3 regions of the Vreelandella sp. DA03-1M genome follow, and region 2 is predicted to be linked to each of the others. Evidence: predicted binding sites of a transcription regulator. Region 2 holds the regulator's gene; each other region holds the start of a gene.
The links. The regulator sigma-54, encoded in region 2, starts transcription at its own class of promoters, with help from an activator protein. The targets are predictions, from matches to a motif close to TGGCACNNNNNTTGCTNT.
Positions count from the first base shown of each region.

Region 1: ACXUPB_RS09835 (TorF family putative porin) is a predicted target of sigma-54. The motif match lies at 2,052-2,069, and genes of this name have one in related genera.
Region 3: ACXUPB_RS20410 (P-II family nitrogen regulator) is a predicted target of sigma-54. The motif match lies at 1,774-1,791, and genes of this name have one in related genera.

Region 1 covers NZ_CM146798.1:2,124,115-2,127,391, reverse strand. The annotation lists gene ACXUPB_RS09845 (PHA/PHB synthase family protein) at 1-447, shown strand, start outside; gene ACXUPB_RS09840 (transposase) at 477-1,670, shown strand; gene ACXUPB_RS09835 (TorF family putative porin) at 2,111-2,839, shown strand; gene ACXUPB_RS09830 (TolC family protein) at 3,124-3,277, shown strand, end outside.
Region 2 covers NZ_CM146798.1:1,824,775-1,828,051, reverse strand. The annotation lists gene lptC (LPS export ABC transporter periplasmic protein LptC) at 1-110, shown strand, start outside; gene lptA (lipopolysaccharide transport periplasmic protein LptA) at 122-613, shown strand; gene lptB (LPS export ABC transporter ATP-binding protein) at 625-1,374, shown strand; gene ACXUPB_RS08390 (RNA polymerase factor sigma-54) at 1,498-2,913, shown strand; gene hpf (ribosome hibernation-promoting factor, HPF/YfiA family) at 3,012-3,277, shown strand, end outside.
Region 3 covers NZ_CM146798.1:4,385,699-4,388,975, forward strand. The annotation lists gene ACXUPB_RS20405 (ammonium transporter) at 76-1,323, opposite strand; gene ACXUPB_RS20410 (P-II family nitrogen regulator) at 1,360-1,698, opposite strand; gene ACXUPB_RS20415 (accessory factor UbiK family protein) at 2,056-2,409, shown strand; gene ACXUPB_RS20420 (TonB-dependent receptor) at 2,549-3,277, shown strand, end outside.

The DNA.
Region 1 (3,277 bases), 300 kb from region 2:
ACCCTATTTCCTAGTCAGAAGATACATGCGGTTGGCTACTGCCTGGGCGGCACCCTGTTGGCCATTACCGCTTCTGCGATGGCCAGAAATGGAGCCAACCGCTTGGCCTCAATGACACTCTTCGCCGCACAAACGGACTTCCGAGAAGCTGGTGAACTAATGCTTTTTATTGATGAAAAGCAGCTCGCTTTCCTTGAAGACTTAATGTGGGCTCAGGGCATTCTCGATACGAAACAAATGTCAGGGGTATTCCAGGTACTGCGCTCTAACGATTTAATCTGGTCCCGGGTCGTGAACGAGTATTTGTTAGGCACAAGGCAACCCATTAACGACCTTCTCGCCTGGAACACCGATGCAACGCGCATGCCCTACCGTATGCATTCTCCTGAATCCGTGAGACCGGCCCCAGGAAGCACTTCTAACCCACTGACCTGCATGGCAATATAGCCATTATCGCCATTCACCCAGACAGTGCCATGCCCAACATAAAGTTCCGCGCCAGTTGCCGCACCCTCACCAGCCACGCCGGGCTGTCCATCATCGGGCAATGCTTCGAGATCGCTGGCGTCGACAGCATCGACAGCCGCTTCCCCACCACGCTGGGCATGCGCACCAGTGACGTGATCAAGAGCTACCTGGGCCTGCTGTGTCTGGGCATGAGCGACTATGACGCTGTCGAGAACTTCCGCCGCGACAAGCCCTTCCAACAACTGCTGACCCTGCAGAAGGTGCCGAGTACCGCCACGCTGCGACAGCGGCTGGAGAAACTTGCCGCCAACGACCTGCAGGCGCGCACCGCCACCTGGTCCACGACCCTGCTGTCACTGATCGAAGCACCGATCACCGCCGAGACGACGCACGTCTGCCTGGACATCGACACCTTCGTCATGGACAACAGCAACTCGAAGAAGGAAGGCGTCTCGCGGACCTACCAGAAGGTCGATGGCTACACCCCGATCGCCGCCTATCTGGGCAACGAAGGGTGGTGCCTGGGTCTGGAACTGCGGCCTGGCAAGCAGCACACCATGAAGGAGAGCAACGCCTTCCTGGAGCGGGTACTGCCTCGCGCCCAATGCTTGACCAAGCAACCGATCCTGTTACGCGAGGACAGCGGCTTCGACAGCCAGGCGCTGTGGCCGCAGACCGTCTCGATCCACGACGACAACAAGACCGAATACGTCGTCCAACGCGTGATGCGCCTGGTCGAGCGCACCGCCGATCGCGATGGCCAGTTGCTGCTCGAACCGGACTATGAGTTGGAAGGCTGGTGGACCAGCCTGGACGAGGCGCCGGAGGCGGTGATCAAGCGCTACCAGGCGCATGCCACCCATGAGCAGTTTCACAGCGAGATCAAGACCGATCTCGACCTGGAGCGCTTGCCGTCCGGCAAGTTCGCCACCAACGATCTGATCCTGCATCTCGCCCAGTTGGCCTACAACATCCTGCGCCTGATGGGACAGCTGGGCATGACCGGCGAGCTGAGCCCGGTTCGCCACCCGGCCAAGCGGCGCCGGCTGCGCACCGTGCTACAAGAGCTGGTGCACCGTGCGGCTCTCGTGATTCACAAGGCACGGCAGATCATCCTCGACTTCGGGCAGGATATCGGGCGCATGACGGTGCTCAAGACGCTGCGGAGCCGACTGCGTTATCCACGAGGAACGCCATGCTGACCGTCAATCGGCGACACTCTATCCACAAGCAGTTCCAAGCGACACGCGATCGCCAGATATGTCGTGCCTGGCGGGTGGAAAGGCATGACAAAACGGGCCGTCAGCACCGATCAGCACGGTGGGTTTTGGCAATAACGGGCTTGCGAAAGCCAACTTGCACGGGGCGAATGATCAAAAAGTGCTCGCTGGCGGTGATAGGGAAAGTGTCGGCGCCGGCTTCACGGATTCAGGAGAATGGTTACAGAGAATGCATCAAAACAGGGCGCTGGTCCGGGCCGGTGACAGGTTCTGGGGCGCTAGGTGTTGGGTCGTTTTTCGGGGGCAAGCTCAGAATGTGCCGATTTGTCTCTATAATAATGATAAACAAGAATAAATAAGATGTGGCAAGACTTTTGCTAAATCATATTTGGAGCAATGAAACCCAACCGAAGGTATCCATTATGAAGAAGCAGTTTTTCACCAAATCCGGATTTATCAGTATCACTTTGCTTGCAGCACTTCAGGCTGCGCCCGCCATTGTTAGCGCTGACGTCAGCTCAAATGTGAGCGCCAGCAGCAACTATCTGTTCCGGGGCGTCACCCAGACAGACGGGGCTGCGGCTGTCCAGGGAGGGTTGGATTATGAGCATGCGTCGGGCTTCTACGCCGGTGGTTGGGGTTCCAATGTCGATTTTGGTGACGGCACCAGCTATGAGCTTGATCTTTATGCCGGATTCTCCGGCTCTGTGGAAGAACTGGGTTATGACGTTGGGTACATTTATTATGCGTATCCTGACGCGCCGGACTCCATCGACTTCGGCGAACTGTACGGCGAGATCAGTTATGGCATTGCGGCCATCGGCCTGGCCTACACGATCAACAGCGACACCAGTGGTGATGGGGTGTTCGTGCAGGGGGATGCCTATTACTACGCCTCTGTTGGGGTGCCTCTGGAGGACAGCTACAGTGCCGGTGTGACGCTTGGCTATTACGACTTCGCTGATGACGGCAAGGCTTCTGTCGGCGAGGCAAGTTATTCACACGTCGCCGCCAACGTTACAAAGGATGCGGGAAACTTCGGTTCTTTCAGTGTTAACGTGGAGTACGCGGACATTGAGTCAACCGACGCGCTTGGCTCTGTCAACTCGGATGATCCGAAGTTCTGGCTGGGTTGGAGCAGGAGTTTCTGATCGGCCAAGTGATCACAAGCAATTCAGATCCAGAATAAAAAGCCGGCCCAAATGACGGGCCGGTTTTTATTTATCATGCAAGAACCCACCATCGTGCGCCTGCCTTGACGCCCGGTGACTCGACATCCTCGCCCTTACCTCTGCCCCCCCTGCCGCCAAAGCTCATTTCTTATCCGGTGCCTGAATTTCAAACTGTATTAAAGGTTTGTCTGTAAGGTCGTTCCAGATTCCCACGCAAAAATGCTGACTCACTGACCTCAGTCAAACAGCCAGGATGATACTGAATGAACAAACGATTGTTGTTGTGCGCGATGATAGTTCCGGGAGCCTTGGCCGTCTCTCCTATGGTGTCGGCCCAGGCAAAAGAGAGTGTGTCGCTGAAAGAATATCAGCAGGCCAAAGCCAGCCAGGCTGTTTCCCTGAACCAGGCCATGGTGA
Region 2 (3,277 bases):
AGCCGCCCCAGCAAATGAACGCGTCGCGCATGGACGTCTGGCTTAACGAAAGCCAAGTGCGCTTAACTGATAATGTGCGTGGCACGCACCCTCCGGCCACGCAACGCTAACAGGATTTGCCATGAAATCACTGCTATATACCGCCCTTTTTGCCCTTGCGGTACCACTCTCGGCACTGGCCCAAAACAGCCAGGCCCCGGTAGAAGTTGAAGCCGACCGTTTAGACCTTGACCAGCGAGCGGGAACCGCTGTCTATACAGGCAATGTCGATATTCGCCAAGGCGGAATGCAATTACGTGGCGAGCGAGTAGAGATCGAACGCAACGAGGCAGGCGAGCTCTCCCGCGCGACCTCCACCGGTGAGCGCGCTTACTTACGTCATCAAGCTGAAGGGCAAGAAGGCCCTACAGAAGGTTGGGCAAGGCGCATTATTTATCATGTCGCTGAACGCCGCGTTGAGCTGATCGACCAAGCCGAATTAACGCAACAAGAAGACACCTTCACCGGCGGTCGCCTTGAATATTTCATTGACCGTGAAGTGATTCAGGCCCGCTCTGACGTTGACGGCAGCGAAACCCAGCGCATACGTATGACGCTTCAGCCCGAACAATAGGGAGCCAAGCCTTGGCAACTACAGACACTGCGCCAATCAAAACCCTATATGCCCACCACTTGGCCAAAAGCTATAAGCGACGCCGAGTCGTTAAAGACATCAATTTAGAGATCTCCCAAGGCAGCGTTGTGGGCTTGCTCGGCCCCAACGGTGCAGGCAAAACCACCTCTTTTTATATGATTGTGGGGCTGGTGAAATCCGATGCTGGCAAAGTGGGTATCGACGATGTAGATCTAACCCGCGCCCCAATGCATGAACGCGCTGCGGCGGGTATCGGCTACCTTCCGCAAGAAGCGTCTATTTTTCGTAAATTATCGGTTGCCGATAATATTATGGCGATACTCGAAACGCGCAAAGAGCTCAGCCGTCGCGACCGCGAGCAGCGCCTGGAAGCGCTACTTGAAGATTTTCACATTACCCATATTCGCGACAACCTGGGCATGAGCCTTTCAGGCGGTGAACGCAGGCGTGTGGAGATTGCTCGCTCACTGGCGACAGAACCCGCATTCATTCTGCTGGACGAGCCCTTTGCTGGCGTAGACCCCATTTCGGTGGGCGAGATCAAAACCATTATTCGGGCATTAAAACAGCGCCACATCGGCGTACTGATTACCGACCACAACGTTCGCGAAACCCTGGATATTTGTGATATCGCCTACATCGTGGGCGATGGTCAAATCATCGCCAGCGGCTCTCCAGCCTCGATACTCACTAACCAGAAAGTGAGGGAGGTTTATTTAGGCGCTGATTTCCGCCTCTAGCTTATTTTTCACTTCTAATTAGCGCTCTACAACAACTTTACTACCAATGGCATGCTTATTGCACTTGCACCTGAGACCTACTCGCACTAGGGTGGAGCATTCTGATTAACGAGTGGTTCTCAGATGGTCATGAAAGCTTCTCTTCAACTGCGCATGGGCACACAGCTGACCATGACACCTCAGCTGCAGCAGGCCATTGCCCTGCTACAGCTATCAACGCTGGACTTACGTCAAGAAATTCAGCAGGCCCTAGATGCCAACCCCATGCTGGACCAAGAGGATGAATTTGGCGAACAGGCTGTCAGCGAGCCCAAAGAGGAAGAGTGGTCAGAGAGCATTCCCACCGAGCTCTCGGTAGATAGTGACTGGTCTGATACCTACCAAGATATGGGCAGTCACGGTGGCACCAGCAGCGAAGGACCTGATTTTGAGCGCCAAGCGGCTGGCCAGAGTCTTCATGGGCACTTGCTGTGGCAGCTTGCCATGACTGATTTTGGCGCGCGAGAGCAACTTGTCGCAGAAAGTCTTATCGACGCGTTAGATGCTAATGGCTATTTAACTCAGCCGCTCAACGATATCCGTGAAGGGCTTCGCGCCCAAGGTGTCGATGGGCTTAGCCAGCGCGAAGTGGAAACTATTCTGCTTAAACTTCAGCAATTTGAGCCAACAGGGATATTCGCCCGCGACCTGCGGGAGTGCCTGATGCTGCAGCTGGCCATTCTTCCCGATGATACGCCGTTGCTGGTTCCTGCCCGCCGCTTAGTACGGCAGTTTCTGGAAGCGCTCGGCAAAGATGACATGCGCTTACTAAAACGCCGCCTGGGACTCGATGATGACCAGCTGGCTGATGTCATTCTCCTCATTCGTAGCCTTGATCCACGCCCGGGCAGCGCCTATGGCGATACCGATGATAGTTATGTAACGCCCGACCTGGTCGTACGCCATGACCACGAAGGCTGGCACTTAGAGCTCAATCCTGAGGCATTGCCAAGGCTGCGCATTCAGCCCGACTACGCAAGCTTAATAAAGCGTGCGGATAAAAGTCAGGACAATCAGTTTTTAAAAGAACACCTGCAGGAAGCACGCTGGCTGATCAAGAGCCTCTCTAGCCGCAACGATACGCTACTGCGCGTTGGACGCGAGATTATCACCCGGCAAATTGGCTTTTTAGAACACGGCGAAGAAGCCATGAAGCCGCTCATATTGGCCGATATCGCCGAGGCCGTGGAAATGCACGAATCGACTATTTCCCGGGTAACCACTCAGAAATTTATTCATACGCCTCGCGGCGTATTTGAACTCAAATACTTTTTCTCAAGCCAAGTCAGCAGCCAGGATGGTGACAGCCATTCAAGCACCGCTATTCGCGCTCGGCTTAAGAAATTGGTTCAAGAGGAGCCGCCAGGCAAGCCGCTTTCTGATAGCCGCTTAGTCACGCTATTAGGAGAGTGGGGAATTCAAGTAGCGCGTCGAACGGTGGCTAAATACCGTGAAGCCATGGGCATTCCCTCCTCTAGCGAGCGACGTCGTTTGCGCTAGCACAAATCAACGTTTTAGGGAAACTCTCGACAAGGGCTTTGCAACGCGGCAAAAAGGGTTACAATCGAAGTACAGTCCGATGGATAAGGAGTACGTCAATGCAAGTTAATATCACTGGTCATCACGTAGAACTGACTGACGCCTTGCGTGACTATGTCAACGAAAAGCTTGAACGTGTAGAGCGCCATTACGACAACATAACCACGGTGCAAGTCACCTTATCTGTGGAGAAAGAGCGCCAGCAGGCCGCCTGTACGCTGCACGCAGCAGGTGCTGATTTACATGCGGAAGCCCTAGACAGTGATATGTACGCCGCTATTGACGCATTAGCGGACAAAATTGATCGGCAACTCGTTAAACATAA
Region 3 (3,277 bases), 2.1 Mb from region 2:
CTCCCACTAAGGGGAGGCCATAAGGAGCACGTCAGCTCACTAGGTCGGCATTAAATTATTTCTTAATACCGCTGTTTATTTCTTAATACCAAACTCTGGGTAGGCTTCGAGACCACACTCTGCGATATCAACGCCCTCATACTCTTCTTCTTCGCTAACCCGGATGCCCATGATGGCTTTCAAGATTAGCCATACCACCAGGCTTGCCAGGAAGACCCAGCCGAAGATACCTGCAATACCGATGATTTGAGCACCGAATGATGCGCCGTCATTGGTCAAAGGCACTGCCAGTACGCCCCAGATACCGACAACACCGTGTACAGAGATCGCACCGACTGGATCATCCAATTTCACTTTATCGAGGGTGACGATGGCAGCGACCACAATGATGCCGCCAATCGCGCCGATAATCGTGGCGCCCAGTGCGGTCGGAGAGAGCGGATCAGCGGTGATTGCCACCAGACCCGCCAGCGCACCGTTCAGTGCCATGGTCAGGTCCGCTTTACGGAACCACAGTTTGGCCAAGATCAGCGCGGCAATAACACCACCTGCTGCTGCAGCGTTGGTATTTACAAACACTTGCGCCACGTTGTTAGCAGAATCGACGGCCGCCAGCTTAAGCTCGGAACCACCGTTAAAGCCGAACCAGCCCATCCACAGAATGAAGGTACCCAGCGTTGCCAGCGGCATGTTGGCACCCGGAATCGCGTGGATAGAGCCATCTTTGCCATATTTGCCTTTACGTGGCCCGAGCACGATGACACCAGCGAGTGCTGCAGATGCACCGGCAAGGTGCACAATGCCTGAACCCGCATAGTCAGAGTAGCCTACTTCAGACAACCAGCCGCCGCCCCAGGTCCAGTAGCCAGACACCGGATAGATAAACGCGGTCATTACCACTGCAAAGGCCAGGAAGGCCCACAGTTTCATGCGCTCGGCCACGGCACCCGACACAATCGACATGGCGGTTGCCACAAAGACTACCTGGAAGAAGAAGTCAGAGCGCATAGAGTAATAGGGAGCATCATCGCCGCCTGCGGTCACCGCATCAGCGCTATTCTCAGCGCCAATCAAGAAGCCCAGGTTAGGCAGAAAGCCGCCCGCGCTGCTGGAGTACATGATGTAGTAGCCGACCAACAGGTACATGGTGCAGGCAATGGCAAACAGCGCAACGTTTTTGGTTAGAATTTCGGCGGTGTTTTTGGAGCGTACCAGGCCTGCTTCTAACATGGAGAAGCCAGCGGCCATCCACATCACGAGCACGCCGCAAATTAGAAAGTAGAACGTATCGAGCGCGTAGCTCAACTCTGTAAACTCATTCATTGTATGTTCCCCGTTTAATGTCTGGTTAAGCCATGATTAGACGGCGTCAGCGCCGCGTTCGCCGGTACGAATACGGATCACGTCTTCCAGTGGCGTAACAAACACCTTGCCGTCACCGATCTTGCCGCTGTTAGCCGCACTGCAGATCGCATCCAATACGCTCTCTAAACGGGCGTCGTCTACGGCCACTTCCACTTTTACCTTGGGTAGAAAGTCGACGACGTACTCCGCGCCACGATACAACTCGGTATGCCCTTTTTGACGGCCAAAACCTTTAACTTCCGTGACCGTAATGCCCTGAACGCCGTTGTCGGCCAATGCCTCACGAACGTCGTCGAGCTTGAATGGCTTGATGATAGCGGTGATGAGTTTCATCCCGGATCTCCCCTGCTGGATAAGTCCTGCTAGATTGGTAGCGGCACTGCCGCCAGAATAAGCACCTGAACCGATAATGCTCATACTGTGCCAGCTGATTTTTTTTACTTATAAGTCAGCTAATTAGCAGACGCCAAAAGTTATCTTCAGAGCTAAATCCGAGCAAAGCCGTGGCCATGCCACTGCTATTGCACCAAAAAAGAGCGTAAGCAAAAGTTGCCTGCGCTATTTCGATGCATCTCATGGGCTAACCAGTAAAAGCACGCGATACATGCGAATTCGCTAACTGTTGCGTATCCTTACCGGTAAGCACTTTTTATATATATTCATTTAGCGAGTTATAAGGAGAGAGCAGCTATGGCGCCTCAAGACCGCATCAGCCGATTGGCCCAGCAAATTGGCGACCGCTTACAAAACGCCTCCCAGGCGCCGGAAGATATTCAAAAGGGCGTGCAGCAAGTCGTGCGTGGTGCTTTTGACCGCCTGGAGCTTGTCTCACGGGAGGATTTCGACATTTTAATGGACGTACTGCAGCGCACCCGTTCACGGGTAGAGGCGTTAGAGCGTCAAGTCGCTAGCCTTGAAGCCGCCGTTGAAGCCTCCACACAAACAACGGTCACACCATTTGAAGCAGAAGCTCCTCCGGTTCCAGAGCCGCATGAGCCGGAATCAGATGCAGCAGAAGAGAAGCACAAACCCGATAACGCTTAAGCTTCATTGGCAGCAGCAATAGGGCGATGGCCTATTGCTGCCCGCTCCTCAAAATAAATACGAATCACTATCGTTGACTTTGTTTTTCGTGGTGATACCCTCCGCCTTTGATTTTCTTACCGTCTGCGGATTGTTCACTATGCACACCCCGTCACTATCAAACCTATCTATTGCAAAGCTGCCTTTTACAAAGCCGTTTTCTTCGCCGCCGTTTGTTTCACTATCGGGTCTTATTGGCACCGGTCTGTTACTGAGCTTCTCCAACGGCGTTTTTGCCCAAAACACTGCCTCTGGCACCGCGTCTAGCGCCAGCGCCGACGACACCATGGTGGTCGTTGGATCGCGAACCCCCACCCAGATCAGCCAAATCCCCGGTGCGGTATGGGTAATTGACAAAGAGATGCTGCAACAACAGACCCGCAATGGTGCAGATCTAAAGACGGCATTGGGGCGTCTGGTGCCGGGGCTCGATCTGGCACCGCAAGGGCGCACCAATTATGGGCAAAATATGCGCGGCCGTGGTGTGCAGGTGCTTATCGACGGTGTATCGCTGAACAGTTCCCGCGGGCTTTCACGCCAATTCGACGCCATCGATCCCTTTAACATTGAGCGGGTGGAAGTCCTCTCCGGCGCCAGCAGTCTGTATGGCGGCGGTGCTACAGGGGGCTTGATCAATATTATTACCCGCAAAGGCGAAGAAGGCCTGAACTGGCGTACCGAAGCAGGCATCACCACTGGCTTCAATAACAGCGATGATATGGATCGGCGTCTGTCACAATCGATCAGCGGCGGCAATGAGCGGGTTCAAGGCTACCTGGGCACCGCCATTGGCGATAACGGCCGCCACTATGACAGCAGCGGCCAGGAA